DNA from 2 places in the Shewanella sp. SM101 genome. Region 2 is predicted to be linked to the other one. Evidence: riboswitches for the same ligand, from Rfam matches in the RefSeq annotation. Region 2 holds a riboswitch; the other holds the start of a gene.
The links. A riboswitch is a leader RNA that binds a small molecule or an ion and turns the genes downstream of it on or off. The one in region 2 is predicted to bind lysine.
Positions count from the first base shown of each region.

Region 1: another riboswitch for lysine. It lies ahead of L5M38_RS00780 (Na+/H+ antiporter NhaC family protein); the one in region 2 lies ahead of lysC (lysine-sensitive aspartokinase 3).

Region 1 is NZ_JAKKRH010000001.1:175,874-181,990, forward strand. Features, by position in the region: gene L5M38_RS00770 (multiheme c-type cytochrome) at 1-37, shown strand, start outside; gene L5M38_RS00775 (M3 family metallopeptidase) at 242-2,392, shown strand; gene L5M38_RS00780 (Na+/H+ antiporter NhaC family protein) at 2,536-4,104, opposite strand; lysine riboswitch at 4,184-4,380, opposite strand; gene L5M38_RS00785 (electron transfer flavoprotein subunit alpha/FixB family protein) at 4,476-5,402, opposite strand; gene L5M38_RS00790 (electron transfer flavoprotein subunit beta/FixA family protein) at 5,403-6,117, opposite strand, start outside.
Region 2 is NZ_JAKKRH010000003.1:43,961-50,077, reverse strand. Features, by position in the region: gene L5M38_RS02300 (S9 family peptidase) at 1-2,186, shown strand, start outside; gene arcA (two-component system response regulator ArcA) at 2,276-2,992, opposite strand; gene L5M38_RS02290 (DUF3293 domain-containing protein) at 3,581-4,015, shown strand; lysine riboswitch at 4,116-4,290, shown strand; gene lysC (lysine-sensitive aspartokinase 3) at 4,441-5,796, shown strand; gene L5M38_RS02280 (succinylglutamate desuccinylase/aspartoacylase family protein) at 5,798-6,117, shown strand, end outside.

The DNA.
Region 1 (6,117 bases), on a different contig from region 2:
TTCTGGTATTGATAAATACCACAAGTTTACTCGCTAATTAATCATCTCATCATCGCGTGATTAAGAAGTAAGTAAAAAGCGGTACCTATTTTCCCTGCAAGGAAATAGCCAAAGGAGTCTCGCTAATGCGAGGCTCCTTTTTTACTTAGACATTACCCGATAACAAGCCATTTTCAGTCCTATTTAAGTTACTAACGTTACAGTCCTAAAAAAACAACAATTCAAAGGAAGTCACTCAATTATGCGTAAAAGTTTTATTGCCATCGCCATCGGCGCCACTCTCACCGCCGGATTCATGGCAGGTTGCAGCAGCACAGAAACTAAAGCACCTAACGTTATCTCGGTACAAACCCAAAACCCGCTGTTCCAAGCCAGTAACCTGCAATATCAAGCCCCTGATTTTAGCCTCATCAAGAATGAGCACTTCGCGCCAGCCCTAGAGCAAGGCATGGCAGAGCAGTACCAAGAAATTCTCGCAATAGCCAATAATCCGGCAGCAGCAACCTTCGATAATACGATTGTGGCTATGGAGAAAAGCGGCGCCCTACTCAACCGTGCATCAAGCGTGTTTTATAATTTAGCAGGGTCAAACAGCAATCCAGAACTGCGTAAAATCCAAGGGGAAATGGCGCCAAAAATGGCGGCCCACTCAGATAATATCAACTTAAACCCAGCGCTATTTTCCCGTATCGAAGCCATCTATAACGACCGCACTAACTTAGGGTTAACCCCAGAAGCCGTACGTTTGGTTGAGGTATATCACCAACGCTTTATCATGGCTGGCGCTAAACTTACCGATGAACAAAAAGTTAAAATCCGCGCGTTAAATGAAGAACAATCAACACTAACGAATGAGTTCTCTCAGCGTTTATTACGCTTAACCAAAGAAATCGCCGTTGTGGTGGATTCAAAAAGTGAACTTGCTGGATTAACCGACGGTGAAATAGCTTCAGCCGCGAACGATGCCAAAGCGGCCGGTCACGATGGCAAGTATCTGATTAACATAACCAACACCACTCGCCAACCTGTGTTGGCATCACTGGAAAACCGTGAGCTACGCCAGCGTATTTGGGAAGCCTCAGCGAACCGTGGCTTAACTGGTGAAAACGAAACTGCGTCACTCGTATCTCGTTTAGCGAAACTCAGAGCCGAGCGCGCAACACTATTAGGCTATGAAAACTGGGCAAGTTATCGATTAGCACCGCAAATGGCCAAAACACCCGAAGCGGTTTACAGCATGTTTGGTTCAATGGTGCCTGCGGTAGTTGCTAACACAGAGAAAGAAGCGGCCGACATTCAAGCGATGATCACTAAAACCGGTGGGAAATTTGAACTGGCACCGTGGGACTGGGAGTTTTACGCAGAAAAAGTCCGCCAAGAAAAATACGCTCTCGATGCCAATAGCATTCGCCCATACTTCGAATTTAACCGCGTGCTCGAAGACGGCGTATTCTACACACTCAAAGAACTCTATGGCGTCACCTTAAAACCACGCCCAGATTTACCGGTTTACCATCCCGATGTAAAAGCCTACGAAATGTTTGATGCCGATGGCTCAAGCATGGCCATTTTCTACGCCGACTATTTTGCCCGTGAAGGTAAACGTGGTGGCGCTTGGATGAGTTCGTTCGTCGGTCAATCCTTCCTCGAAGGCACTAAACCTGTGGTCGTCAACGTGATGAACATAAAGAAAGCGCCCGAAGGTCAACCCACATTCGTCAGCTATAACGAAGTCACCACTATGTTCCATGAAATGGGTCACGGCACCCACGGCATGTTCTCTAAAGTGACTTATCCAAGTCTGGCGGGTACCTCGGTTTCACGCGACTTTGTCGAATTTCCATCGACGTTTGAAGAAGATTGGGCCGCCCATCCAAAAGTGTTAGCGAACTACGCGAAACACTACGAAACGGGCAAACCCATTCCCGATGAACTGCTGCAAAAACTGCTGAAATCAGGCAGTTTCAACCAAGGCTTTGACACACTGGAATACATGGCCGCTGCATTAGTAGACATGGAATGGCATTCATTAAGCCCAGATACCCCGCTGCAAGATGTACCAACCTTTGAAGCCAATGCCCTGAAAAAGCACGGCTTAAACATCAGTGCCGTACCTCCGCGTTATAAGTCGACCTATTTTGCCCACGCCTTCCCCGGCGGTTACTCGGCAAGTTATTACGCTTATATGTGGAGTGAGATTTTAGCGGCGGATGCGTTTGCCTATGTACAAACCCAAGGTGGGCTCAATCGTGAAATCGGCATGAAGTACCGCAAAACGATCCGTGAAGTGGGTAATAGCATAGCGCCAATGGACGCCTACAAAAACTTCCGCGGACAAGAACCAACCACAGAAGGCTTACTTAAACGCCGCGGTCTAGATCAAGCACGCTAAGCTAAGAGTTGATAGCCTTAATGCGATAGGCTAGAGATAAAGACAAACTCAGCCTTAACCAAAAAATCAGCCAGCATAATGCTGGCTGATTTATTTTGACTTATTTGTCGTGAACGTTTGCAGTGAAAGGTTTCAATTAACGTCTAGCTAATTGCGCCTTTCGATTTGATTTTAAGTACGATAATACTGATCACAAATGCCACACTACAAGCCACTAAACCCGCGACAACAGACTCGGTAAATCCAAGTGCCACATAACCCACTAAGCTAATAAACGCCGCAATGAGTGCATAAGGTAGCTGAGTCACCACATGGTCGATGTGGTGGCAACTGGCGCCCGTAGACGACAAGATAGTCGTGTCGGAAATTGGCGAGCAGTGATCGCCAAATACAGCCCCCGCCAGCACAGAGGCAAGCATAGGCAACATCATGCCAGTGTGGCTTCCCATCGCCATATCAGCAGCAATCGGCAACATGATCCCGAACGTACCCCAGCTAGTACCAGTTGAGAACGCGGTAATACCTGCTAGCACAAACATTAAGGCGGGTAAAAACGCGAACGGAATATTTCCTGTTGCTAAACTCGCCATAAACTTACCGGTTTCGAGTTGACCAATCACACCTGCGATTGTCCAAGCAAATAACAGGATGTAAATCGCCGGCAGCATAGAGCGAGCGCCCTGCACTATACCTTTGACTATCATCAATTTCTCAACGCCTTGCACTAAATTCAATATCAGCGAAACCGCTAGACCAATTAATGCACCAAAGAAAAGTGATGAACTGACATCGGTTTTCTCAAAAGCAGAAATAATATTAAATTCAATCCCTTCCGCCGCGAGTACTTGAGCGCCACTGTTAATCATAAAATAGAGGGTTGCAAATACCAACACGGTAATCGGCAGGAACAGACCTAAAATCTTACCAGTTTCGGCTTCAGGTAAATCCGCGTTCGCCCCAGGCGGTAATCCCTTAGACTCATCGTATAAATTACCACGTTGGGCATTGAGCTCATGCTCACGCATTGGCCCAACATCTAATCCCATAAAAACAACAAAAAGTAATAATAATAAGGAGAAGATTGCGTAAAAGTTCATTGGGATCATTTGAATAAAAATACTCAAATGACCCGTATCAGCAAAACCATGGGCAGTTAATATCCCGCCAATGAGTGCGATAATATAAGCGCCCCAGCTCGAAACTGGAGAAATAACGCACACAGGCGCCGCAGTAGAATCTAATAAATAAGCTAACTTAGCGCGGGAAACATAATAACGATCGGTAACAGGTCGAGCGACCGAACCAACAACTAAACTATTGAAATAATCATCAATAAAAACTACGCAACCTAAAAACATGGTCAATAGTTTAGCGTCACGTTTATTACGTATATGTAAACGAGCCCAATCGGCAAAAGCCCGCGCGCTGCCACTTACGGTAATTAACGCTGTAATCATTCCCAGTACAATTAAGAAACCGAGAATATATAAGTTCCACGAATTTAGACCTTTATCAGTCCAAAAAAGCCCTTTAACGCCATTAAATACAAACTCACCCGTTGCTAAAGGTGAAAATTGATTGAGCAATAAAGCACCAATTAAAATACCTAACCCCAAAGAAAGCAGTACACGGCGAGTCAAGATCGCCAATACGATAGCCACCGCAGGCGGCAACAAGGAAAGTGCCGAATCGGCATAATTCATAACAGTCATTGATTATTATCTTCGTTAAATACGAATGGAGGGCGACTGAACTGGTGGGAAAAGGCAATAGATACCCAAGGTCACCTGTCCTATCAGTAGCGCTCCATAGTAACTATTCCCAATATCCATATCGGAAAATACTATGGCAGTGCTGCACCTATTAGGTACAACCCCAGCAGTTGATCGTGATAAATCGAACCACTTCGGCACCAAATCCTTTCGCAATCGATCAACGGAATCACCCTACTGATCACTACTAATATTTGGCGCGCCTCTACTTCTAAGAACGCCCTTGCACGGGCGTGAGGCACATAAAAACATAAGCGGCTTAGCAGATGCTACCGCAAAGCCACTTAATGTGACCTAGATCACAGATAAAATCAACTGAGACTTGTAATCAGCTCAGGAACCGCCTCAAACAGATCTGCAACGAGTCCATAATCGGCAACTTGAAAAATCGGCGCTTCAGGATCTTTGTTGATTGCAACGATGACTTTAGCGTCTTTCATGCCGGCTAAATGTTGAATCGCGCCAGAAATACCGACGGCAATATACAAGTTTGGCGCAACGATTTTACCGGTTTGACCCACTTGTAAATCGTTAGGCACAAAACCTGCGTCAACTGCAGCGCGTGATGCGCCAACGGCTGCACCGAGCTTGTCAGCAAGTTGCTCTAACATACCGAAGTTTTCACCACTGCCCATGCCTCGGCCGCCAGATACGATAATGCCAGCATTGCCTAACTCTGGACGGGCAGAAACTGTCAGCGATTGAGAAACAAACTGAGTTCTCGCTTCAAACACTTTATCAAGTGTCGTCACAGCCGCACTGTTACCTTCTGGCGCAGCGTCAAACGCACTGGCGCGCACTGTCATCACTTTAATGGCATCATGGCTTTGCACTGTCGCTAAGGCGTTACCCGCATACACAGGGCGCACAAAGGTATCGGCATTGACAACAGTAATGACTTCTGAGATTTGCGCGACATCTAATAATGCCGCAACGCGCGGAAGCGTGTCCTTACCTAAACTTGAAGCCGAGGCCAGAATGTGACCATAGTTTGGCGCTAAGTCCACCAGCAATTTGGCAAAATTTTCCGCTAAATGCGCTTCATACACGCTGGCATCGGCAACGAGTACTTGGCTAACACCTTGTAGTGCCTGTACCGCTTGGACAACCGCGCCACATTGGTGACCCGCAACCAAGACATACACTTCATCGCCTATGGCACGGGCGGCGGTAACAATTTTTGCCGTATCGAGTTTCAGTGCAGCATTATCATGTTCAGCTAATACTAAAATGGCCATTTAGATCACCTTCGCTTCATTTTTTAACTTTTCAACTAGCTCAGCTACCGACGCTACCATGATGCCCGCTTTACGTTCAGCTGGCGGAGTGACCTTCACAATCGTTTGGTGACTCTTTAACGTCACGCCTAAGTCTGCCACAGTAAATACTTCTAATGGCTTACGCTTAGCTTTCATTATGTTAGGCAATGAAGCGTAACGGGGTTCGTTCAAACGTAAATCGGCGGTCACAACAGCAGGTAAAGGCAGTTTAAGAGTTTGCATGCCGCCGTCAATTTCACGGGTGACTTGTAATGTATTCGCTTCTAATTTGATTTCTGAAGCAAAGGTCGCCTGTGGCATATCCATTAACGCGGCAAACATTTGGCCAGTTTGGTTATTATCACCATCGATGGATTGCTTACCAAAAATCACCAGCTCTGCTTGTTCTTTGTCTTGTACCGCTTTGAGCAATTTGGCGATAGACACTGGCACGAGCTCTTCTTCAGTATCGATATGAATTGCACGATCTGCGCCTAATGCAAGCGCGGTACGCAGTTGTTCTTGCACGGCTTTATTACCAATACTGACAACAACCACTTCAGTAGCGCTACCCGCTTCTTTTAAACGAACCGCTTCTTCTACTGCGATTTCACAAAAAGGGTTCAACGCCATTTTTAGGTTTGCAGTGTCAACACTTGTATTGTCAGCTTTGACCCTGACCTTCACATTGGCA
Region 2 (6,117 bases):
TGGAAGGCGGCAAACTGCCACTGACGATTGAGCGAATGAATGCCTCGCCCGCATTAGCGGGCACCAGTCCTCGTGGTTTGAAACTGTCACCCGATGGTCAGCGTGTCACTTATCTTGCGGGCCGTAAAGACAATCAAAACTTTTATGATCTCTGGCAGATGGATGTAAAGACGGGTAAATCTAGCCTATTGCTCAATGCCGATAAGTTGGCAAGCAATGAATTATCCGATGAAGAAAAAGCCCGCCGCGAGCGCCAACGTATTTATGGCGAAGGCATTATGGAGTACTTCTGGGCCGATGATAGCCAAGCGCTATTAATTCCGGCTGCTGGTAATCTGTATTATTTTTCATTAGTGGATAACAGTGTCAGCCAACTTCCCATTGGCGAAGGGTTTGCCACAGATGCGCGCCTATCGCCCAAGGGCAATTTTGTGTCTTTCGTGCGGGATCAAAATCTGTATGTGTTAGATCTGGCGACCAAAAAACTCCAAGCTATGACGACCGATGGCGGCGGGGCGATTAAAAATGCCATGGCCGAGTTTGTCGCTCAGGAGGAAATGGATCGCATGACAGGTTATTGGTGGGCGCCCGATGAATCGGCTATCGCCTTCACCCGTATTGATGAGTCCGGTGTCGAGCAAGTAACCCGTAACGAAATCTATGCTGACGGTATTAAACTTACTGAGCAGCGCTATCCCTATGCCGGCAAAAACAACGTCGATATCGCCCTCGGTGTGGTCACGTTAAAAGATAAGGCTATCAATTGGGTGAAGCTGCGCGAAGAGAACAGCGAAGACAATAGCAAAGATATTTACCTGCCGCGGGTCGATTGGCTGCCCGATAGCAAACATTTGTCGTTCCAGTGGCAGAGTCGCGATCAACATAAGCTAGATTTGCAACTGGTGGCGTTAGATTCACTGACTAAACCAAAAACCTTAGTGAAAGAACGCAGCGATGCTTGGGTAAACCTTAATAACGATCTGCACTTCTTAAAGCAGCAGTCGGCCTTTATTTGGGCATCTGAGCGAGATGGTTTTAATCATCTGTATCTTTTTGACTTAAAAGGCAAACTTAAAACCCAATTGACTCAGGGCGAGTGGGCTGTCGATGCGTTGGAATACATAGATGAAACCGCTGGTTGGGTATATTTCACTGGCCGCAAAGATACGCCAATCGAGAAACAACTTTATCGCGTGCCTTTAGCGGGTGGCAAGGTTGAGCGGGTAAGCAAGCAAGCGGGCATGCACGATCCTGTGTTTGCCGACAATCAAAGTGTGTATCTGGATTATTTCAATAGCTTATCTCAGCCACCGCAGATCAGTTTACACGGTGAGAAGGGCCAACAACTGGCTTGGGTTGAGCAAAATGAAGTCAAGCAAGGCCATCCTTTATATGACTATGCGGGTCTGTGGCAACTCCCTGAATTTGGTGAACTGAAAGCCGAAGATGGCCAAGTGTTGCAAACCCGTTTATTCAAACCTGTGCCGTTTGATGCGAGCAAGAAATACCCTGTCGTTGTACGGGTTTACGGTGGGCCGCACGCACAGTTAGTGACCAACAGTTGGAGCGAGCAGGACTACTTTACCCAGTATCTTGTTCAACAAGGCTATGTGGTGTTCCAGTTGGATAACCGCGGCAGCGCCCACAGGGGCACAAAGTTTGAGCAAGTGATTTACCGTCACTTGGGTGAAGCTGAAGTCAAGGATCAAAAAGTGGGAGTGGACTATTTACGGAGTCTGCCATTTGTCGATGCCGATAATGTAGCAATTTACGGCCACAGCTACGGTGGTTACATGGCCTTGATGAGTCTATTTAAGGCGCCAGATTACTTTAAAGCCGCGATTTCGGGCGCGCCTGTAACCGACTGGCGCTTATATGACACCCATTATACTGAGCGTTACTTAGCCCATCCTGAGGGGAATGAAAAGGGTTATGAAGCCAGCAGCGTGTTTCCCTATGTGAAAAACTATCAATCGGGTCTGTTGATGTATCACGGTATGGCCGATGATAACGTCTTGTTTGAAAACAGCACTCGGGTTTATAAGGCGCTGCAGGATGAAGGGAAATTATTCCAGATGATCGATTATCCTGGATCTAAACATTCGATGCGTGGCGAGAAAGTGCGTAATCACTTATATCGCTCACTGGCCGATTTCCTAGATAGGCAGTTGAAAAACGCCAAATAGTAGGCATAAAAAAACCAGATCCTAGGATCTGGTTTTTTGTGAATCGATTCTTATCAAACCAATTAATGCGGATGTCGCTTAGCGGGTGATTAGCCTTCTAAGTTACCGCAAAAACGATAGCCTTCACCGTGAATAGTCGCGATGATTTCTGGCGTATCTGGCAAGCTTTCGAAATGCTTACGGATACGACGGATAGTCACGTCTACAGTACGATCGTGTGGCTTAAGTTCACGGCCGGTCATTTTCATCAGTAGATCGGCACGAGTCAAAATTTTGCCTGGGTTTTCAACAAAGTGCAGCATAGCGCGGAACTCGCTACGTGGCAGTTTGTAAGATTCACCCTGTGGGCTCACTAATGAACGGCTGTTGATCTCTAAGCTCCAATCATTGAAGCGGTAGTATTCTACTGAGCTCTTTTCTTCGACTTCAGCGCCAGCGCTGTTGACACGAGTCAGAAGGTTACGAGCACGAATCGTTAATTCACGAGGGTTGAACGGCTTGGTAATATAATCGTCCGCGCCAATTTCAAGTCCAAGAATTTTGTCGACTTCGTTGTCACGACCTGTCAGGAAGATAAGACCGATGTTGTTGATTTCACGTAGTTCACGTGCCAACAATAGACCATTCTTACCTGGCAAGTTAATGTCCATAACGACCAAGTTAATTTTGTTTTCCTGCATAGCCTTATGCATTTCTGCGCCATCATTGGCCTCAGTTACCACATACCCTTCTGCCTCGAAAATACTTCTCAGCGTGTTACGGGTAACGGCTTCATCTTCAACGATCAGAATGTGCGGATTTTGCATATTATTTACCTAAATTTTAATCAGTTTATACTAACCAATAAGAGCAACTTACTTCGGGCTCTTATATTCATAAAAGCGTTGATACTTCCTTGAACTGCTTTGTGCTCAAAAGGAAAATCTTTACGGTGACATCTATATCTGGATGTAGATTAAGTGCACGTTTAAGTGTAATACGAGAAAACGTAATCAGTACCAACTTCGATAAGCAATAGTTAGAATAAGTTCCTTAACTATTGTTTTTTTTAAATGTTTAAAAGACAAATCAAATGTAGAACAGATTTTAAACAGATGCCCGGTCAGTTCACGTTACTTTAAGCGATATATGTAACAAACTGTATTGAACGATAAGCATCTTGCTCAATCTGTTTCAACTCACCAGTACGTACATTGTACTCGTTTTAGTCATTTGTTAACAAATGAAATGTTAACAAATTTTAGGTGAGCAGGGGTTTTTACCATGATATTTACTTTAGCTATTGATTAGTATAACTAATGTATTTCTTATTCCTGTGAGCCAGTTCACGCCTCTTTGGATTTTACAATCACTCTGCTACACTAACTTGGGTTCATTTTTCGACTAGACTACCAATGGACAATACGACTCAAAATTTGTGGCAATGTTACCAAGCGCCGTTGTTTTTGCTGACTCAAGCATTATCCTGTGATTTTTCCTTTGCTGTTATTACCGCTCATAATCCCGCTTCAAAGCTTCTCTCTCCTAGCCAAAACCGTTTACTCGATCGCCAACTTCTCCGTGAAATTGAATTACTCGGTAGCCCTTATCGTGCTTTAGTGGGCGCAGCACCGGATTTATCCCACATGGAAAAAAGTTGGGCCGTGTTTATCGATAGAACGATGGCATTGCAATTGGGTAAGAAATTTAATCAATATGCGATTTATGTTGTCGAACAAGGGGATGTGAGCTTAGTGCCTTGCATCTTGGATGGACATGATGAAGTGTGTTTAGGCAAATTTAGAGATTATGTGCAGCTGGTATACGAGCTACCCGATTTGAACATTTAGTTGTTTTCAAAAGATTTTATTTAAATTGTTCATTTGTTATGAAATTAGCATTGACTTCATTAGGGGTTTATTGCTACTTTTTTCGTCCCTTTCCTAGGAAAGGAACAGAAGAGGAGCGTTAACTAGGTAGTCGGTCAGAGGAGCACAAACTCCAGCGATGACTGATGAGGGAGATTAACGCCGAGGCATAGATATGGTTGCTGCATGTTTATGTCGGTCGCTCAGGCTGAATCCTGACGATTGTCACCTGTAATTGGTGGAGAGCTTCTGGTGACGATTGCTGTTTCCCTTCTTTTGGGGTGCGTTATCATTGAGCACCAGGCTCTTCGAACGAAGTCAGTTCGGAGTGTGATCATGTTAGTTAATCAATATCTTATTCAATCTGCATTTATTTGTTGCCCTACGTGTTTCACGGAGGTGCGCTAATGTCCCTCGTTGTCGCAAAATTTGGTGGCACCTCAGTCGCCGACTATAACGCTATGAATCGCTGTGCCGACATAGTGTTAGCTAATCCTCATTGCCGTTTAGTCGTGGTCAGCGCTTCGAGCGGCGTGACAAATCTACTAGTAGAATTGACCCAAGAATCGATCAACGACGATGGCCGATTACAGCGATTAAAACAAATTGCCCAAATTCAATATGCGATTTTAGATAAGCTCGGTCGTCCTAACGATGTGGCCGCCGCATTAGATAAATTATTGAGTCGCATGTCAGTATTGAGTGAAGCGCTTGCATCACAACGCAGCAAAGCGACTATGGATGAGTTGTTGTCCCTCGGTGAGCAATGTTCTTCAGCGTTGTTTTCGGCGGTGATCCGTGAGAAAGGTGTCAACTCAAGTGCCTTCGATGTGCGCCGAGTGTTACGTACTGACAGCCACTTTGGCCGAGCCGAACCTCAGGTCGAGCAGATTGCGACTCTAGCTCGTGATTATCTACAGCCACTATTAGCGGAACAAGTGATTGTCACGCAAGGCTTTATCGGTGCCGATGAAGCGGGACAAACAACAACGTTAGGTCGTGGTGGTAGTGATTATTCTGCTGCACTGTTAGCTGAAGCGTTACGCGCCTCAGCGGTAGAGATTTGGACCGATGTCGCTGGGATTTATACAACGGATCCTCGTTTGGCGCCCAATGCCTTTCCGATTGCCGAGATCAGTTTCAATGAGGCTGCCGAGATGGCGACCTTTGGTGCCAAGGTATTGCATCCAGCGACTATTCTTCCTGCCGTTCGTCAGCAAATTCAAGTGTTTGTGGGTTCAAGTAAAGAGCCTGAAAAGGGCGGAACTTGGATCCGTCATCAAGTGGAAGATGCGCCCGTATTCCGCGCTGTGGCTTTGCGCCGCGATCAAACCCTATTAAATCTTCACAGCTTGCAAATGTTGCATGCGCAGGGCTTTTTAGCGGAAACCTTTGCGACATTAGCGCGACATAAGATCAGTGTGGATTTGATTACCACATCAGAAGTGAATGTGTCTCTAACCCTAGATAAAACTGGTTCGGATTCAAGTGGACAAGGTCTGTTGAGTGAGGCATTGCTGCAAGAATTATCACAGCATTGTCGTGTGCGAGTTGAAGATGGATTGGCCTTAGTGGCGATTATCGGTAATCGTATTGCGACGACGCCGGGTATTTGTCGTCGTGTGTTTGAAGTGTTAGAACCACACAATGTGCGGATGATTTGCCAAGGTGCCAGCCCACATAATCTGTGTGTGTTAGTGGCAGAATCGGAAGCGGCGCAAGTGGTTAAATCGCTGCATCAAAATCTGTTCGAAGGCGTTTAGTATGTTGCCGACAACATCGTCTCTGCAAATCGGGGAGCTTGCCGCAGGGCAAGCACTCACTTTGCCTATCTACCATTTCAAACCGAGTGACGATAAGGCGACTGGCCCCAAAGTGTATATTCAGGCCAATGTCCACGGTGCTGAAGTACAAGGGAATGCGGTGATTTATCAGTTGATGAAGCAGCTTGAACACTGTGACATCCGCGGCGAAATCACCTTAGTGCCATTGGCGAATCCACTCGGGATCAACCAAAAAAGTGGTGAGTTTACCCTTGGCCGATTTGATCCTATTACGGGGGCGAATTGGAATCGTGAGTATTT